Regions from separate parts of the Pseudoalteromonas sp. J2K-J979 genome, predicted to be linked through region 2. Evidence: predicted binding sites of a transcription regulator. Region 2 holds the regulator's gene; the other holds the start of a gene.
What was found. The regulator MetJ, encoded in region 2, represses methionine synthesis genes. The targets are predictions, from matches to a motif close to TAGACGTCTAGACGTCTA.

Region 1: metK (methionine adenosyltransferase) is a predicted target of MetJ. The motif match lies at 4,457-4,474, and genes of this name have one in related genera.

What each region holds. Positions count from the first base shown of each region.
Region 1 covers NZ_CM200281.1:2,835,167-2,841,890, forward strand. Annotated here, with positions in the region: gene epd (erythrose-4-phosphate dehydrogenase) at 64-1,077, opposite strand; gene AC3KVK_RS13025 (hypothetical protein) at 1,349-2,131, opposite strand; gene tkt (transketolase) at 2,302-4,293, opposite strand; gene metK (methionine adenosyltransferase) at 4,575-5,726, shown strand; gene AC3KVK_RS13040 (VanZ family protein) at 5,784-6,724, opposite strand, start outside.
Region 2 covers NZ_CM200281.1:3,176,449-3,183,172, reverse strand. Annotated here, with positions in the region: gene AC3KVK_RS14505 (LysM peptidoglycan-binding domain-containing protein) at 1-246, opposite strand, end outside; gene AC3KVK_RS14500 (MBL fold metallo-hydrolase) at 340-1,365, opposite strand; gene AC3KVK_RS14495 (hypothetical protein) at 1,370-1,642, opposite strand; gene AC3KVK_RS14490 (cell division protein ZapA) at 1,764-2,048, opposite strand; gene AC3KVK_RS14485 (DUF904 domain-containing protein) at 2,048-2,278, opposite strand; gene AC3KVK_RS14480 (23S rRNA (adenine(2030)-N(6))-methyltransferase RlmJ) at 2,565-3,407, shown strand; gene metJ (met regulon transcriptional regulator MetJ) at 3,689-4,012, opposite strand; gene metB (cystathionine gamma-synthase) at 4,250-5,509, shown strand; gene metL (bifunctional aspartate kinase/homoserine dehydrogenase II) at 5,515-6,724, shown strand, end outside.

The DNA.
Region 1 (6,724 bases), 340 kb from region 2:
GCTCCTTTTTAAACTAAAATTCGCTTATAAACTATAAACGAGCTAATCAAACAGTTGTTGTGGCTACTTGGCCAACATCATGGCGTAAGAGGTATCGAGCATTCGGTGGGCAAAGCCCCACTCGTTATCACACCAAACTAATAATTTTACTAAACGTTTATGACTAACACGTGTCTGTGTTCCGTCAATGATACAAGAATGCGGATCGTGATTAAAATCCACTGAGACTAACGGCTCTTCGGTATAATCTAAAATGCCAGTCAGCCGGCCACTTGCAGCGGCTTTAATAACACGATTAATATCTGCCAACGACACATCACTGTTTAACGTAACGCTCAAATCCATCGCGGTGACATTAATGGTTGGCACACGCACAGCAATCGCTTCAAAGCGACTCTGGAACTTGGGTAAAATACGTTCAATACCACGAGCCAATTTTGTATCAACAGGAATAATCGACTGACTCGCTGCGCGAGTTCGACGTAAATCAGGATGATACGCATCAATCACTTGCTGATCGTGCATTGATGCATGGATTGTCGTAATAGCCCCTGATTCTATCCCAAAAGCATCATCAATCACTTTAATAACAGGCACGATACAATTGGTGGTACAGGATCCATTCGACACTATGGTATGCGCCGATGTCAGTTCGTCATCGTTAATACCATAGACAATCGTCGCATCCATATCAGCATCAGCGGGTTGTGAAAACAACACTTTCTTTGCACCTGCATTTAGATGAATTTGCGCATGCTCGCGCGAGTGAAAAACACCGGTGCATTCTAAAACGACATCGACATCTAATTCATGCCAAGGGAGTTTTTCGGGCGAAGATTCTGCAAAAAGTTGAATATCATCATCAGCAACACGGAGCGTCGCCCCATCTAAAGTAACTGGAAATTTAAACCGACCATGAGATGTGTCGTATTTTAGCAGGTGGGCAATCCCTTGTGGCTCTGCGAGTTCGTTAATCGCAACCACTTTGAAGCGATCATGTTGGTTTGATTCATAAAGTGCACGCACGATATTACGACCAATACGACCAAAACCATTTATTGCCAATCTAATTGTCATCGAAATAAGGGTTCCGAATGATTTTACTTATCTTGAGCTGGATTATCCGAACTTTAAACGAATCTTAAAGTGTATGAACAACAACGTCAGATTTACATTTAATGAATGGCGCTATTGTAATCGACCTTGAGCAAGTTCGATAGCGAAAATATCTAATAATAAGATTAGAAAATTTAGGGCAATGCAAATCAACGAAACAATCAGGTCTGATTGTTCTTTGTAAAGCATAAAAAAGCCAGTCTATGACTGGCTTTATCAATTTCAAACTATCTTAATAGAAACAGCTGAATGAACTAGTGCATCGGGTTGAACCATCTGATAATGTTGAGCAAGTTGTTGTAATCTGGCAACTTGAAAACACCTTACCAGATTCTAGCATTTCATCTAAGAAATCACTTAAAGATTGACCAGTCGAAGTTGACCGAATATATGTTACTCGCGCCTCGATACTTCTTTCATCTGCATGTTCAATGTCCATCACTGATTGACAGGTATTGCCTGTCGGCATGCACAGATCATGAATTTGTCCATTTTTCTTATAAATCAGAAAATTACTTTTATCTTTAGATTCATCACTCGAAAACTGTTTAAAAATATCTGCACCGTTCTTAAAAGCTTGAGACCAATTTAAAATTTCTTGCGAGACAGACGTCTCTTTTGAGGCTGGCTGCCTACTAGCATTCCCTTTTTTCGGCTGCTGGCAGACCTCTCCAGGCTTACAGAAAGGCGGTTCTTCTTCGAAAACCCAAGTATAAAAAGCATGTGCATCAATTGCGGAGACGAAATCTTCTGCTATCTGGCTACTTTGAAAGCCAGTATTACATGAGTAAAGGGATGTACATTTTCCACTAAAATTATAACTACCCGCTAGTGGTAACCATTTTTTCTTTGAGTTATCATATTGATAAGAGCCTTTATAATTCACTTCGACTTCATTACCATGACGATCTTCAAAGTAAACCGTATGATTACCAACTCTCATTTGTGCATTTGCAGTCGCACAACCTAAAAAGAAGAAACCGACTATCAATGACTTTATAAGCGTATATTTCATAGTATTTCCTTAAAATTTATTATATTTCCTTAATCAAATAAGTACGTATGATACAAACACACCGTACCCACAAAGAATACAACCATACAAAAAAAAATCAATAAAAAATCAATAAAAAATCAATAAAAAAGCCAGTCTATGACTGGCTTTTCTTGTTGGTAAAAAATTATTTAGAATAATTCAAGTGATTTGGCGACAATGTTATCGACCGTAAAACCAAAGTGCTTGAATAATTCACCTGCTGGGGCTGACTCTCCAAACGTCGTCATCCCAATGACGGCACCGTTTAAGCCCACATATTTATACCAGTAATCAGCAATACCGGCTTCAATGGCCACACGACGGCTTACCGCTGCCGGCAGTACCGACTCTTTATAAGCTACCTCTTGTGCCTCAAATACATCGGTCGAAGGCATTGAAACAACACGGACTTTCTTACCCTGCGCACGCAGTTCTGCAGCTGAGTCTTGCGCTAATTGTACTTCAGAACCGGTTGCAATCAAGATGACTTCAGGTTCGCCATCACATGACAATACGTATCCACCTTTTGCAACATTGGCTAATTGTTCAGCGGTACGAGCTTGTTGCGCTAAGTTTTGACGAGAGAAAATCAACGACGTTGGTCCGTCTTTGCGTTCGATCGCGGCTTTCCAAGCCACGGCCGATTCAACTTGGTCACAAGGACGCCAGTTATCAAGGTTAGGCGTTAAACGCATGCTGGCTATTTGCTCAACCGGCTGATGGGTTGGCCCATCTTCACCTAAACCAATTGAATCATGAGTGTACACAAAAATTGAAGGTTGTTTCATTAATGCGGCCATACGCACTGCGTTGCGCGCGTATTCCATAAACATGAGGAAAGTCGCACCGTATGGTACAAACCCTTTATGCAGGGCAATACCATTCATAATCGCTGACATACCAAACTCACGCACCCCATAAAACACATAGTTCCCAGATGCATCTTGAGCCGTTAAGCCTTTAGAACCCGACCAAAGCGTTAAGTTAGAACCAGCTAGGTCTGCTGAGCCGCCCATAAACTCAGGTAACAACGGGCCAAATGCTTCTAAAGCATTTTGTGATGCTTTGCGAGAAGCGATATTCGCTGGTGTGGCTTGTAATTGCTCAATGTAGGCTTGTGATTTTTCAGCCCAATCAGCGGGAAGTTTATTATTATTACGACGGACAAATTCAGCGGCTAGTTCTGGGTAGGCGGCTTTATATGCTGCAAATTTAGAATTCCAGCTTGCTTCTAAGTCTGAACCTTTTGCTTTATTGTCCCATGCTTCATAAATATCAGCAGGGATATCAAACGAGCCATGCTCCCAGCCTAAAAACTCTCGGGCTGCAGCAATTTCAGCATCACCCAATGGTGCGCCATGGCAATCATGACTACCTGATTTATTCGGCGAACCAAAACCGATAATGGTTTTACAACAAATCAGTGTTGGTTTATCTGATTGCGCTCGCGCTTCATCAATTGCAGCACGCACAGCTTCGCTGTCATGACCATCAACATTTCGTACAACATGCCAACCATAAGACTCAAAACGAGCCGGAGTATCATCAGTAAACCAACCTTCAACTTCACCATCGATTGAAATGCCATTGTCATCCCAAAAAGCAACCAGTTTCCCAAGCCCTAAAGTACCTGCAAGTGAACATGCCTCATGAGAAATACCTTCCATTAAGCAGCCATCGCCTAAAAACGCGTAGGTAAAATGATCGACAATGTCATGGCCTTCACGGTTAAATTGCGCCGCCAATGCTTTTTCAGCAATCGCCATTCCAACCGCATTAGTGATCCCTTGACCTAATGGCCCCGTAGTGGTTTCAATACCCGGTGCATATCCATACTCTGGATGGCCTGGCGTTTTTGAGTGCATTTGACGAAAGTTTTTCAAATCATCAATTGAAAGCTCATAACCACTTAAATGTAAAAGAGAATAAATTAGCATTGAACCGTGACCATTTGAGAGTATAAATCGATCTCGGTCTGCCCACTCTGGATTGGTTGGGTTATGATTTAAATAATCACGCCATAATACTTCGGCGATGTCTGCCATGCCCATCGGGGCTCCAGGGTGACCAGAATTGGCCTTTTGTACTGCGTCCATTGATAAGACACGAATTGCATTAGCAAGTTCTTTGCGAGACGGCATGAATTCTCCTACCTTTAAGTGTGTTTGCGCTGGTTGTAAGTCCCAATTAGTTTGGGGATGCACCTATTCTTACTTATTAAACCAGTCGGAGCAATGAAAAAACCCGCAATAATAGAGCTTGTTTGTTACTTATTAATAACAATGCGTTATTAAAAATTTAATTTAGCCATCTAGGCGTAAAAACACTATGAAAAAAACTCACTTTCATATAAAATACGCGCCTAAATTTTTTCCTGCGCAAATCCACCTACGTGGGCGCGATTTTTGAGAGTATAAATAAAATGGCAAGACATTTATTTACTTCTGAATCTGTATCTGAAGGTCATCCGGATAAAATAGCCGATCAGATTTCTGATGCGGTGCTAGATGCAATTTTAGAGCAAGACCCTAAAGCACGCGTAGCCTGCGAAACATATGTTAAAACAGGTATGGTCATGGTAGGTGGTGAAGTCACTACTAGCGCATGGGTTGATATCGAAGAATTAACACGTAAAACAGTCCGTGAAATTGGTTATACCCACTCAGATATGGGTTTTGATGCTGATTCATGTGCGATTCTAAATACGATTGGTAAACAGTCTCCTGATATCAACCAAGGTGTTGATCGTTCACGTCCTGAAGAACAAGGCGCTGGAGACCAAGGCTTAATGTTTGGTTATGCTTGTAACGAAACAGATGTATTGATGCCTGCACCAATTACTTACTCTCATCGTTTAGTACAGCGTCAAGCACAAGTTCGTAAAAGTGGTGAATTAAACTGGTTACGCCCAGATGCAAAATCACAAGTAACATTTGCGTATGAAAATGGCATTGCTGTTGGCATCGATGCTGTTGTGTTATCGACCCAGCACTGCGATTCAATTTCGCAAGATGATTTAGTTGAAGCGGTAATGGAAACTATCATCAAGCCAGTTCTTCCAGCTGAATTGATAACAAGTGCTACGAAGTTTTTCATCAACCCGACGGGTCGTTTCGTAATCGGTGGCCCAATGGGTGACTGTGGTTTAACGGGTCGTAAAATCATTGTTGATACATACGGTGGTATGGCACGTCACGGTGGTGGGGCTTTCTCTGGTAAAGATCCTTCAAAAGTTGACCGTTCAGCAGCGTACGCGGCACGTTATGTGGCTAAAAACATTGTTGCTGCAGGTCTTGCTGACAAGTGTGAGCTACAAGTTTCTTACGCGATTGGTGTGGCAGAGCCAACTTCAATCAGCGTTGAAACATTCGGCACAGGCAAAGTAGATGAAGCACGTTTAATCGAAATTATTCGTGAGCATTTCGACCTTCGCCCATACGGCATTTTAACTATGCTTGATCTTGAGCGTCCAATTTACCAACCAACGGCCGCGTATGGTCACTTTGGCCGTGAAGAATTCCCATGGGAAAAAACAGACAAAGCTGATGTTCTTCGTACAGCAGCTGGTTTGTAAATAACTGAGCTGTGAGCTTGTCAGCATAAAAAGGCGCCTTGAGCGCCTTTTTATGTTTCAAAGTAACTCTATTTCCCCTAAATATATTACCTTTGGTATCTCAATACCATAAGCATAAAAATCGACTCCTCGAATTGCAGATATATCCATTTCTCTATTTTTGAGTGAATCCCGTATAGTTTGCAAATTTATTTCAAATTGATTCCAACCAGGTTCAGAAACCAGCCATTGATTAAAACGATCATTCGAATTTGGCTTATTTTTTTTATAGTGAACATCTGTAATAATCATTCGTAGTTTTAGTATCTGTGGATTTGGATTAAATATATTAACTTTTAAGAAGTCAAAACCATTCCAATTGCCTTCAAAAACTCTTAATGCTGCCCCTGTATACTTCCGATTAACTAAAGTAACCGCCATAACATTACCTTCAACTGCCCCATCTGAAATATGACCAATTGCTGGGAGGTCGTGTTTTGGATAAATATATACAGGCTGATCAGCATGCCAGCGTAGCAACTGTGTAGGTGAATTGAAATCAACTAATTTAGGGAATATTTGCAGCCCATGAAAATGGTCAAGGCTGACCAAATAGACTGGCTTTAATAAATAGCAAAGAAATATTAAACTAAAAAATTGACTAACTCGAAGTAAAATACCTTGCGGTATGGCTCGACTAAAAAAAACCCAAGCAAGTATAGCACCTACCATGTTCATTAATAGATCATCGAATTGAGCCGAACGATTAAAATATGGTTGTATTAACTCCGTAATTATACCTAATGTGATCGTAACTACCATAATAACAACTAACTGAATCAAGCCACTTAGCGACTTTACAGGCTCAGACCACAAGAGCAAGCCTATAGTTAAGGCTCCAAATAAAACGACGTGACCAAGTGGCCATAGCGCACTTATAAACAGTTCGTAATATGGCTGCGGGTGAATAGGAATAAATAAAAGGCACAGAACGGGTAAAGAAAAAAAACATACAGCTA
Region 2 (6,724 bases):
ATAGGGCCGAACTGTTTTTATTTTTGTTACTTTAGTTCTAGGAGGTTTCGCTGTGTCAGTCGGTGAAGTGACAGCGGGCATTGGCATCTTTGGTGGCACAAGCATAGCAACTCTTTCGGGTTCTAAAGTTGGCTGAGTCGTTGCGAGTGAAGCATCATGAGTCGATTGTGTGCTTTGGCATGCAGCAAGTGAAATTAAACAGAGTACTAAAGTTAGGTTGTGTCGCATTTGTAGCAATTGAGTCATAGGAGAGTACTTCTTTTGGGCATTGCTAGCTTAAGGTTAGTTTAAAACAGGGCAACTTTCCTTTTTGTGTTGATATAAAGTATGAATGAATCGTTAGGTTTTTGTATTCGTCAGACTTTTATGTTGTGAATATGCTTGTTTTAATCCAGCCTCAACAAAAATTTTATAAGCCTTTTCGTCCAAGGGAGTGTTAACGAGCTCTGTGGATGGTACAAATGGAAAGCTGTCTAACATCGTTTGTTCATCGAGATTTTTGTTAACTGCAGCTAAGGCGTGGTCATTTATGGCGTTTAAAAATGATAGGGTTATCTTAAGTTGTTCTTTGGAAGCGCGATCACCGTGACCCGGGATCAGTATTTCGATAGCGGAACTCAGAAGGGTATTGAGGGTTTTAATGGTTTGCTGAACGTTGGCATCACCAAGGTAGGGAAGTAAATCACCAATGTCTGAGGCAAGTAATGTGTGAGAATGCGGTAGATACACCATTAAATCTCCGTCTGTATGCGTCGTTTTTGGCTGGATTTGAATAATTAGCTCACCTAAATCAAGTTGAGTGTCGGTGCTGATCGCAATATCAGGAAGGTTTAGTGTGAGTGTTTGCCAACGTTTTAAGCGTCGTTTAGCTTGTTGTAACTTTTCTTGCCATTCACTTTGGAGTGAGGGCTCAAGGGTTTGTAAGCGCTGCTCATTGAGAGAGATTGATTGTTGGTATGTCGTCAGCTTTTTTTCAAGGGCTGCTTGGTAAACGGAGAAGGTCTCTTTTAGAGTTTGGTGGGTGATCAGTTTTGCAGTTGGGAAAACTTTTTGTAAAACGGCCATGCCTAATAAATGGTCATCGTGATGATGGCTTGCAATTAAGTAACAAACGGGTTGTTTAAAGCTTTGTTTAATCTTTTTGGCCATCATTTCGACTTGATAAAAATCGCCGCTGGCATCGAAAATTGCGAGGCATTGCGTACCTGAGATGATGACTTGATTCGAGTCAAAATACTTGAGTCTCTCTGCTTGTTGCACGAAGACAGTATGGTCATCCAGGGAGTGCCATTGAACATCGGCTGAACTAAGAGAGGAGTTAAGCATCAAAATCACAGCTGTGACTCTTAAAATTAGATGGGCCATAGCGTTATTCAAAAAAATGTAACATGGCAAATGGTGAACTTGCCAGTACGAGTGGCAGTACAATAAAAAGCGCGGCCATGAAAAAGTACAAGGTTAAGCGTTTCGCATCTTGATGTTTCAAGCTCAACAATGAATAACCGAGAAAAATACAGCCCATAATGAGCACGGCACCAAATAGTTGCAACTTACGTAGATTAGCCGCTTCTTTGAAATTAAGTAAGTGGGCAAAAAAAGTGGCATCTTTGAACAAAATGGTCAGTAAAATAATACTGACCATAATGAACTTTATACCTAAGATGCGTTTAGATGAGACCATTGATTAGTAGAGAGAAAGAATAAGTGATTCTTTTTTAAACTAATTGAACAATAATTACCAGTAAATAATCTGCCAGTATTATTTATTTAAGATGATCAGTCAGAGTGCAAACGAGGTTAGCTAAGTGCTGATTGTGTTGTGATAACGCGGTATTAGCGACCATTAATTCATGGCTTAAATTGAGCGCGACCATTAATAAAGCACGCTCATTGTTGCGGATCCCACTACGCTGCTTGATTTCCTCAACTTTATCGTTAAGTAAACTGGCTGCTTGTAAAAGGGCATCTTCTTGGCCTTCAGGGCAAGCAAACTGATGCTGCTGGCCCATTAAGTCAACCACGATACCTTTCGGATCGGTGGCAGACATTAGTTAGCCTGTTGTGCGTTTTGTAGTTTAGTTAACAGGTTTTCTAATGTATGTGCTGCATGCTTTTGCTTTTCATCGCTTTCTAGAGCTTCAAGCTGCATGGTTTCATTCTCATCAATAAGTTGCGTGTTTTGTTGCTTTAGATCCACAACCTGTTGCTTAAGGGTGTTATTTTGCTCGATTAATTGGTTGATCAGTTGTTCGAGTTGGTGAAGAGTGTTGTCTGACATAATGCGCTCTTTAAACTGGTTATAATAAAAGTGCAATTTAATCTAAATAAGCAGCGAATACTACAGCTATTGCCTTTAATCCATGGATTATTAGTCTTTTTTTTGTAACCCAACCTCAACTTGGTTGATTTCATGATAAGAGAGTGGGAGGCGAGTTTTTTTTGGTTGATAATTGCCCTCAGTAATATGCTTATTTTCATTTTAGCCGTCGTTTCTGACATTTATTTGCTATTGTTTTGACCATGTGTTTCACTGCGCAAAATTGATTTTAAGATGGGGTTTGATTGTGCTGAGCTATCGTCATTCTTTTCACGCAGGTAACCCTGCAGATGTCATTAAACATTTGGTTTTGCGGGAGGTGCTTGAGTACTTAACGCAAAAAGATAAGCCATTAGATTATATTGATACGCATTCTGGTGCTGGGTTATATGCACTTGCCTCTGAAGAGGCGCAAAAAACGCAAGAATTTGAGCAAGGCATTGCAAAACTTTGGCATTATCAAGGAGTGAATAAAGCCATTGAAAAGTATGTCGGCTTAATTAAAAACTTTAACTTAGGAGCTGATAGCCTAACATGTTACCCCGGTTCACCTGCGGTGGCAGATGCTGTCTTAAGATCAATCGACAAATCTTGGTTATTTGAGCTTCACCCGCAAGATATTAAACGCCTTGATGAAAACCTTAATCGCAAACGAAATGTGAAAGTAAAATTTGAAGATGGTTTTAAAGGGCTGATTGGATTAGTGCCACCAGCTTCACGTCGTGCTTGTGTTTTAATGGATCCTCCATATGAAATAAAGTCTGATTATGACAAAGTTGTCGATACGATTTTTAAAGCGCATAAACGTTTTTCAAGTGGCACTTACATGATTTGGTATCCGGTTGTACAACGCGAACGAATTGATCGTATGGAGCAACGCCTAGCTGATTCAGGGATCCGTAATATTAGTGTTTTTGAGTTGGCAACCAGCGCCGACAGTGATGAATTTGGTATGACGGCTTCAGGAATGATCGTAGTCAACCCTCCTTGGACACTTAAAAAGACGATGGATGAAGTTTTACCAGAGCTGGTTCAATTGCTCAGTGATGAGGATGGCTTTTATCGTTCAGAGCAGCTCGTAGTTGAGTGACCATTAACGTGGCAAAGTAGCTTCCAGAGCTTGGGGGGAAAATTAACAACTCACTTGACCAATTGAATTTCTATGGTGATTCTGAACTACTTATGGAGTTTCAAGTAGAATTGACATCGTCTAACTATGTCGCAATTCCAAAATAGAGTGAGCTAATTCCTGATCTTAGAATCAAGACTGTAAAATACTTTTTACGTACGCTGAAGAAAAGATAAGGAGATTATTTTTAGAAACGATGCCATTCACCTAGAGTAAATGGCATTAATTAACTTCGAGGCTTTTTATTCATCTTCGAGTATCGGCAAGTCTAATCCCATGCTTGTCATAATTGCGCGCACTTCCGCTGGAACATGCTCAGGGTTGTCTTTTCTAAGATCTTCATCATTTGGCAGCGGTTGGCCTGTAAATGCGTGCAAAAATGCTTCGCAAAGTAATTCACTATTTGTGGCATGGCGAAGATTGTTCACTTGGCGACGAGTACGCTCATCTGTTAATACTTTTAACACGTTTAGCGGGATAGATACGGTGATTTTTTTCACTTGCTCTGATTTTTTACCGTGCTCTGCGTAAGGGTGAATGTATTCACCATTCCATTTTGTTGCCATAAGTTTAGATTGCCTTTTAATAACTGCGTGCCTGTTTGCCAATGAATTAGTCTGAAGATAAAAATATTATCTATAATTTTTAGTTATTGGCTTTATCGTGGCGAAATTTTATCGGTTTAAAATATATAGTCAATTATCATTTATTTAGCTATTTAGACGTATAAATGTTTTGACTTCTCGACCTGGGTGCTCTAACCTTTTAGACGTCTAAACATCTAACTGTTTGCAGGTTTTAAAATGAACAAAGCTAAAAAAGCGACAATCGCAGTCCGTAAAGGAATTGAAGCCGATAAACATCATGGCGCAGTTGTTCCTCCTCTTTTCTTATCAACGACTTACTCTTTTGCTGATTTTGATACTAAGCGTGCTTACGATTATGGTCGTAGTGGTAATCCAACGCGCGATATTTTAGCTGAGACGTTGGCTGAGCTTGAAGGTGGGGCGAAAGGGATCGTCACTGCAACAGGGATGGCGGCAGTTCACTTGGTAACTCAACTATTGTCTAGCAATGACACGCTTGTGATCCCACATGATTGTTATGGTGGGAGTTATCGCTTATTTACAAGTTTAGAAAAACGCGGACTCCTAAAATTAAAGGTGGTTAATTTTACTCTTGATGAAAGCTTTGCAGAAATTGAAGCGCTTAAACCTAAGCTGATTTGGATTGAAACACCTAGCAATCCATTACTCAGGTTAACTGATATTGCCAAAGTGGTTGAGACGGCAAAAAATAGTGGTGCATTAGTCGCTGCGGATAACACCTTTTTATCTCCAGCTTTACAAAACCCAATCGAATTTGGCGTCGACATCGTTGTACATTCAACAACCAAATATATTAACGGTCACTCTGATGTGGTCGGTGGTGCAGTGATTGCGAAAACTGCCGAGTTAGGTGAAGAGCTTGCCTGGTGGGCAAATAATATTGGCATTACTGGTGCGCCTTTTGACAGTTACTTAACACTGCGTGGCATCCGTACACTCAATGTTCGTATTAAACAACACGAACAAAATGCATTTTTAATCGCAGAGTATTTAGAGCGAAGCCCTTACGTCAAAAGCGTGTATTACCCCGGATTAGAATCACACCCTCAGCACGCATTAGCGAAGCAACAGCAACGAGGCTTTGGTGGCATGGTGAGTTTTGATATAAAAGGCGATATTAACGATGCAGCACGGTTTTTAACAAACTGTGAGCACTTCACGTTAGCTGAATCTTTAGGCGGCGTAGAGAGCCTTATTTGTCATCCTGCAACTATGACACATGCCGGTATGGATCCTAAAGCGCGTCTTGAAGCTGGTGTGGGTGATACACTTATCCGTATTTCTGTAGGGATTGAAGATGCTAATGACCTATTGGCAGATCTTGAGCGTAATTTTGAACAAGTTCGCCCAGGAGAAAATCAACCAGCATCCCGTATTGGTGAAACTTCAGACAACAAACAAACAGACGATAACTGTGCTAACTTTGTTAGCCCTGCACATGTCGCATTATGGTAATTAAAATGAGTAGAGCAGTTCATAAATTTGGTGGGTCGAGTTTAAGTAGTGCTAATCGTTATCATGCGGTTGCAAATATTATTCTTAGCCAAGCATCTGAAGGAGATGTTATTGTCGTCTCGGCAGCAGGTAAAACAACGGATACCTTAGTTAAACTTTGGCAAAGTTACGTGCAACAAGATCAGCAAGGGTTAGCAGATATTTTAGCACTGCTTGAGCAGCATCAAAGTGAATTAATACAAGAATTATTAGTTGCGCCATTTCAACAACCTGTCCTTGTGGCATTGGCCAGTGAATTAAGCGAAATATCTCAAAAAATCAGCAATGCACACCTACAAGAAGCGCAACTTTTAGCGCATGGTGAACTATGGTCTGCAAGGTTGCTGGCTCACTATCTCAAGCAGCTAAATGCAAACGCGCAAGCATTTGATGCAAGGCAGTTACTCACTTTGGTTGATGGCCAGCTACAGCATGATAAAAATCAGCAAGCATGTCAGCAACTAGAATTAGCGCAGTACAATGTTGTTACGGGTTTCATTGCTGCGGACGAAGCAGGGAATACAGTGACGCTAGGGCGAAATGGCAGTGACTACAGCGCGACGTTGTTGGCTCGCTATATTGATGCACAGAGTGTGTCTATTTGGACTGATACTCAAGGAGTCTTTTCGACCGATCCTCGTAAGGTAAAACGGGCGATCCGATATGGAAAAATTTGCCGTGCTCAGGCTAATTTACTCGCTCGGCTTGGAAATCCTGTGCTTCATGCTAAAACCTTAACTCCGCTCAAAGGCACTTCGATTAAATTAGTTGTTCGCAGCAGCTTTGATAGTAGTAGTGCTGCAACCGAAATCGTCACAGAAGGGTTAGCGAAACAAAAACGATTTATAACGAATCTTGATAATTACGATCTCTTAAAAGTAGCTGATCTACATGAAGGTGAAGTGGGTGAATTAAGCCGTGTTATCCAGCATGCATTACATCATTTCACGCAGGGTGCAGACACGTTTTTATTGGTCCCTGCACAACATAGCAATCAAATCTCAGCGTTGCTTTCTGGGCGAAGCAATTTGGTGGAGTCAAACGTATCAGGTATCGCAATAGTATGTGAGCAAGGGGCAGGTCATGCACTAGCAACACAAGCGAAGGCAATTTTAGCCGACAATAATGTTACGCTACGTTTTGTGTTTTCACATGATGAATACTGTATTTTATTAT